DNA from 2 places in the Marinobacterium sp. xm-d-564 genome. Region 2 is predicted to be linked to the other one. Evidence: predicted binding sites of a transcription regulator. Region 2 holds the regulator's gene; the other holds the start of a gene.
The links. Region 2 encodes sigma-54, which starts transcription at its own class of promoters, with help from an activator protein. Its sites were predicted from a motif close to TGGCACNNNNNTTGCTNT; they were not measured.

Region 1: XMD564_RS06755 (amino acid ABC transporter substrate-binding protein) is a predicted target of sigma-54. The motif match lies at 1,744-1,761, and genes of this name have one in related genera.

Annotation. Positions count from the first base shown of each region.
Region 1 is NZ_WBYO01000005.1:19,434-22,853, reverse strand. It holds gene glnE (bifunctional [glutamate--ammonia ligase]-adenylyl-L-tyrosine phosphorylase/[glutamate--ammonia-ligase] adenylyltransferase) at 1-1,466, opposite strand, end outside; gene XMD564_RS06755 (amino acid ABC transporter substrate-binding protein) at 1,802-2,818, shown strand; gene XMD564_RS06750 (amino acid ABC transporter permease) at 2,893-3,420, shown strand, end outside.
Region 2 is NZ_WBYO01000001.1:212,104-215,523, forward strand. It holds gene XMD564_RS01075 (PTS sugar transporter subunit IIA) at 1-81, opposite strand, end outside; gene hpf (ribosome hibernation-promoting factor, HPF/YfiA family) at 94-384, opposite strand; gene XMD564_RS01085 (RNA polymerase factor sigma-54) at 437-1,936, opposite strand; gene lptB (LPS export ABC transporter ATP-binding protein) at 1,967-2,692, opposite strand; gene lptA (lipopolysaccharide transport periplasmic protein LptA) at 2,695-3,204, opposite strand; gene lptC (LPS export ABC transporter periplasmic protein LptC) at 3,179-3,420, opposite strand, start outside.

The sequences.
Region 1 (3,420 bases), on a different contig from region 2:
AGCGATACCAGTGCCTTCAACGCTCGATCGGTTTCGCTGTAACCCAGCTCTGTCAGATAGTGAGCCAGCGCCTCCTGATCTGCAAACTCCTCATGCCAGAGGCCCGTAAGATGCGCATCGCTCTCAGTTTGCTCGGCATTGCCTTCCTGATCCACTGGTGCAATAACATCTGCAAAGTGCTGTGAGACTCGACTTCGATGCTCATTTAGCTCTGTTAAAAGCGCCTCTGGACTCGTAAAGCCCATGGAGTAGGCAAGGCGCTGCATACCGAGATCATCAGCTGGTAGCTCTTGGGTCTGCTTATCTGCTTGCGCCTGAATCGCATGTTCCACATTACGCAGGAAGACGTAGGCATGGGTTAGCTCTGTCACAACCACGTCTGGAATGCCGACTACCTCTGGGAGAAGTGGCAATATGTTGCACAACTCTCGTTGCTGCAAACGTGTATCACGCCCGCCGCGGATTAGCTGAAAGGCTTGAGCGATGAACTCAACCTCGCGAATACCTCCGGCTCCCAACTTAACGTTATTCTCACGACCCTTTAAACGGTTCTCACGCTCAATCATCCCTTTCATTTCACGCAAAGATTCAAAGGCGCTGTAGTCAATGTACTTACGATAGACAAAGGGGCGCAGATCCTGCATCAACTGGGCGCCAGCTTCCTTATCACCCGCGATGATACGCGCTTTGATCAACGCATAACGCTCCCACTCACGCCCCTGTGTCTGGTAGTACTGCTCCATGGCATCAAAACTGGCAACCAATGGACCAGAAGATCCAAACGGACGCAGACGCATATCGACACGGAATACAAAGCCCTCGGCTGTGGGGGCATCTAAAACACGAATCAATCTTTTACCCAGTCGTGTAAAGAACTCTTGGTTGGATAGTGAACGGCGGCCACCTTGGGTTTCGCCATTGGCGGGGAAGGTAAACATCAGGTCGATATCCGAGGAGAGATTGAGCTCATGTGCCCCCAATTTGCCCATTCCAATGACGGCCATGCGTTGCAAATTTCCATCAGAGTCCATTGGCTCACCCAGATCTTTGACTAGATCTTGGTGCAGCCAATTCAATGCTGCATCAGTAGTGGCATCGGCCAGTTCGGAGAGCATCCGGGTGGTTTCTGTTAGATCGGCCAATCGGTTCAAGTCGCGCCAAATAATTCTAACCATGGCCAATCGACGCAGGCGACGCAGCGCAACACTCAGTGCCTCTTCACTCCCCACAGCTTCAACAGCCGCCAACACTTGCGCTGTTAAAGCACCTGTTGGAAGCTCACCAACATCAAGGTTTAACTGCTCAATCAATTCGGGATGACGCTGCAGCTGATCCGCAACATAGTCAGATCCCAATAGCACTCGATCTAACTCCGCCAACCGATTGTGATCTGATTCAAGCAGATCTCTTGCTGCTGAAACCTTTTGCTGCTGTTTTTCTAGGTAGTCATTCAATATCGCTGTCACTCAAACCACTCCGAAATCTTGCCAATAGGACTAATATACTGCGTTCAGTTATAAGAGGAACAGGACTTAAATCAAATTGCACCAATACTGTGCAAAATCTCAATTTAAGCCCTACTTTAGTATTGACCTTTGAGTCAGAATGACACAATCTTAAACGAGTAAGCAGAGTGCTGGCGTTGGGTATTAAAGATTATTTGATCAAAACACCCCGTTATACCGTAACTTTCAGACAATTTTTAACGATGAATGTCGATGAAAATGACTCACTGAAAATTGTTGGCACACTAGTTGCTGTGGAAAAAGAACAACAACCTACTCAAAAGAGGATCTACATAATGGCTAAGAAAGCTTTACTAACCGCTTCTATCCTTGCTGCAACAATGACTGCTGGTGCAGTTCAAGCAGCTACTCTTGACGATGTTAAGAGCCGTGGCACCCTAACTTGTGGTGTATCTACTGGTCTTGCAGGCTTCTCTCAAAAAGATGAGAACGGCAAATGGAGCGGTCTCGACGTTGATATGTGTCGTGCGGTTGCAGCTGCAGTACTTGGCGATTCAGAAGCTGTTCAATACAAACCGCTAACCGCTAAAGAGCGTTTCACTGCGCTAGCGTCTGGCGAAATCGACATGCTATCTCGTAACACGACTTGGACTCACACTCGTGATACATCACTAGGTATCAACTTTGCTGGTACTAACTACTACGACGGTGCGTCATTCATGGTCATGAAAGACCTAGGCGTATCAAGCGCAACTGAGCTAGACGGTGCAAACGCATGTATCCAAGCGGGTACCTCTACTGAGCTTGCAATCGCTGACTACTTCCGTGAGAACGGCATGTCATACAAAGCGGTTACTTTCGATACCTCTGACCAAACTCGTCAAGGTTTCGAATCAGGTCGTTGTGACTTCCTAACATCAGACGGTTCTCAGCTAGCGGCACTTCGTATCGGTCTAGCTAACCCAGGCAATGCAGTGATTCTTCCCGAAGTTATCTCTAAAGAGCCTCTAGGCCCAGTAGTTCGTCAAGGCGATGACCAGTGGTTCAACATTGTTAAGTGGTCTCTAAACGCAATGATCGAAGCAGAAGAGCAGAAGGTCACTTCTGCAAACGCAGCTGACATGAAAGCGAACGGCAACCCAGCTAACAAGCGTCTACTAGGTGCTGAAGGTGAACTAGGTGCTAACCTAGGTCTAAGTGCTGACTGGGCTTACAACATCATCACTCAAGTAGGTAACTACTCAGAGTCGTTTGAGCGTAACGTGGGTATGGATTCACCACTTAAGCTAGCACGTGGTATCAACGCGTCTTGGCGTGATGGCGGTATCCTATACGCACCAGCTATGCGCTAAAACCGAAGCGATCTAAAAAGGGGCACAACAGTGCCCCTTTCTGCGTGAAAGCACTCTATTTTTAGGTTAATTCAATGTTCAAACAAAAAACCATTGAAGAGGTTAAGTCAGCGAGCCGTAAATCGAGCTCCGGAACCACCTCCAACGCCTTTTATAACAACCCACGCATCCGCGGTTTCTTCTATCAGATCGCACTGGTCGCTGGGTTGCTCTATTTCTTTGGCACCATCATTGGCAACACGCTGGCCAACATGGAAGCGACGGGGATCAAAACCGGTTTCGACTTCTTAGGCGCAGCTGCAGGCTATGATGTCTTGATGTCGTTGATCTCCTTTGAGTCGACCGACACCTACGGACGAATATTTGTTGTCGGTTTCTTAAACACCCTTTTGGTCTCGGCCATCGGTATCTTCTTCGCGACGCTACTTGGATTTATCTTTGGTGTGGCGCACTTCTCGCATAACTGGTTGATTCGTAAGATTGCTCTGGTCTATGTAGAAATCTTCCGAAACGTACCGCTTCTGCTACAGGTGTTCTTCTGGTACTTCGCCGTTCTATCCAGTCTGCCTGGCGCTCGCCAAAGCTTGAGTTTAGGCGAAGCT
Region 2 (3,420 bases):
CACTTGTAGAAGGCGTTTTTTACTGGCGACTGACTCCCGGCAGGCGGTTGTTTCAGTCGTCAGTAGGTCACCTAGTTGCATGTTGTCGTTCGTTTATTTGTGAGATTTCATTTTTTCTTTGTGCTTGATGATTTGGCGATCAAGCTTATCCACTAAGCCATCAATCGCTGCATACATGTCATCATGCTCATCAGAAGCAACCACTTGGCCACCGGCTAAGTGAATATCAGCCTCGGCTTTTTTACCCTGCTTTTCGACACTGAGAGTAACTTGTACATTCTGAATGTTGTCGAAGTGACGTTCTAGCTTATCGAACTTGTTACGTACGTATTCACTTAGAGCTTCAGTCAGGTCTACGTGATGACCAGTAATATTTATCTGCATATGACTTCTCCTCGTCTTAGGCGGAGTGAAAAAATGAGGCCGCCTACCTCAATTAAACCAAACGCTTTCTCTCATTTGAAGGTGGAATGTTGAGAACTTCGCGATATTTAGCAATGGTTCGTCTTGCAACATTCACCCCCTCTTCATCTAGTAGTGTAGCAAGCTTACTGTCACTTAGTGGCTTGCGAGGGTCTTCTTTTGAAATTAGTTTTTTAATGATTGCTCGGATCGCAGTTGACGATGCACCACTGCCGTCACTGGTAGCCACCTGACTCGAAAAGAAATACTTCAATTCAAAGACACCGCGCGGGGTGTGCATGTATTTTCGAGTTGTAACACGGGAGATGGTGGATTCATGTAGATCAACGGCTTCAGCAATATCGTGAAGAATAAGAGGCTTCATCGCCTGTTCACCCTGCTCGAGAAAACCGATCTGTCTGGAAACGATCTCCGTTGAAACCTTTAAGAGGGTCTCGTTGCGGCTTTGTAAGCTTTTTATGAACCAGCGTGCATCCTGGAGATGGTCTTTTAAAAATTGGTTCTCCGCGGAGTTGTCTGCACGTTTAATCATGCCTGAGTAGACATCATTGATACGTAACTCAGGAACTACGTCGTTATTTAAAGTGAGTGTCCACTCCCCAGCGCGTTTACGCACGATCACGTCCGGTACGATGTAATCAGTATCACCCAGATCTAAAGAGTCTCCTGGTGTTGGGTTAAGTGATTGAATCAACCTAACCACCTCTGACAGTTGCTCCTCTTTGAGCCTCATACGGCGCATCAAAGATTTAAAATCTCGACTGCCCAACAGGTTTAAATAGTCGGTCGCTAGGCGCAGTGACTCTGCGCGCCAAGGTGTCTCTATGGGTAGCTGTCTTAACTGGATTTTCAAACACTCTGCAAGATCACGGGCACCGACACCGGGTGGGTCAAACTGTTGAATGCGGTGAAGTACTGTCTCCACCTCATCCATTTCCACTTCAAAAAAGAGTTCAGGTAGTTCCTCTTGGCAGTTAAGAAGAATGTCCTGCAGATCGGTGATCAGATAGCCACGATCATCGATAGAGTCGATAATCATCTCAGCAATGTATCGATCAACATCGCTGAAATTAACCAGATTCAGTTGCCAGTTAAGGTGGTCTTGGATGGTTTCAACCGCAGCGTCATTATCACCTGGCATCCAATCATCATCACGATTGGAATTTGAAGAGCTTTGGTAAGTATCGTCCCATTGACTGTCGGTTGAAAGCTGTTCAGGGATGTCATCAGTAGACCAGCTATCTTCCGGCTGAGACGATTCGAACGTCTCTTCGATCTCTGAATTAGATTGGGTCTCATCTAAGGTTGATGACTCTTTTTGCTCAATGCTTTGAGAGTTCTCTTCACTCTGATCTTCTTCATCGGCTACCTCCAGTAGTGGGTTACTATCGAGTGCCTCTTGAATCTCTGTCTGTAGCTCTAAGGAGGAGAGTTGCAGCAATTTGATCGCTTGCTGCAATTGTGGGGTCATGGACAGGTTCTGTCCGACTTTGAGCTGTAAAGAGTGCTTCATTAAAATGATAATTACTTAAAAGTGTGAGAGTTACAAGCGAAAATCATTGCCCAGATAAGCCTCTTTAACGGCTTGATTCATCATGATCTGCTCAGGCTCACCCTCTGCAAGAATGTTACCCTCACTAACGATGTAAGCCCGTTCGCAAATGTCGAGAGTCTCTCTGACATTGTGATCTGTTATCAGGACGCCAATACCTCGATCTTTAAGGTGTCTGATTGTCTGTTTGATGTCGCTGACAGAGATGGGGTCTACACCAGCAAAAGGCTCGTCCAGTAGGATGAAGTCAGGATCGTTTGCTAGGGCTCTTGCAATCTCAACTCGGCGTCTTTCACCTCCGGATAGGACCATCCCTTTGGACTCTTTGATGTGAGTGATATGAAACTCTTCAAGCAGTGACTGAGCTTTCTGGTGCTGTTGATCTTTGGTGAGATCTTTTCTCTGCTCCAGTATGGCCATCAGATTGTCGTAGACACTCAGCTTTCTGAATACAGAGGCCTCTTGCGGAAGATAGCCTAAGCCGCGTTTTGCGCGCTCATGAATAGGCATTCTAGTGACGTCGTCGCCATTGAGACGAATGTTGCCTCGATCCGCTCTGACCAGACCTACAATCATATAGAAGCAGGTTGTCTTACCCGCTCCGTTGGGCCCAAGCAATCCTATAATCTCACCGGGCTCAACAGTGACGGACACATCTTGAATAACAGAGCGTCCTTTGTAGCTTTTGGCTAGGTGGAGGGCTTCGAGTGAACTCATGGTTAGTTATCTTTTTTAGGCTGAAGAACCATTTTGACACGCTGGCTTCCGCTCTCACTGCTAAAGGCTTTTACTTTAGAGTTCGCCATGTCGTAATTAATTTTAGCCCCAGTGAACTCGTCACCACCCTGAGTCACTCTAGCGTTCCCCGTAATTAACAGCAGTTGAGAGCTTACTGTGTAATCCAGAGTTGAGCCGGTTGCATAGGTAATCTCTTGGTCCAGTTGAGGGCGTTGTTCGAAGTAGGCTGGAGCACCTTTTGAGATGATCTGATTGATGGTGTCATCATTACCACGTAACAGATCGACGGTTTCACCTTTAAGCACCATTGATCCCTGGGTGATGATGACGTTGCCTGTGTATCGAGTGACTCCTTTGGCCTCATCAATATTAGCTGAGTCTGCCTCAACGTAGATAGGCTCGTCTCTATCGGTTGGCAGCGCTAAAGCTGATCCACTAAGAACAACTGTAAAGGCTAGAAATAGGTTACTGGTCAGTGCTCGAAGCGACATAGGCCCCCCTCACGGTTGAATGAAGATCTAAGGTGTTTAATTCCGTATTCAGTGTCATGCCAACCCCTTTGGTTGAACCCTGGTTGTTCAGAAATTCGACGGCTACATCACTGGTCGCCAGATTCTGTTCTGGAAAGTAGCTCAACTGCTCTGTGAAGAGTGCAGTGTCTTTCTCAGAATCTGGATTATGGTGAAGCTCTACACTGCCTTCAAGGT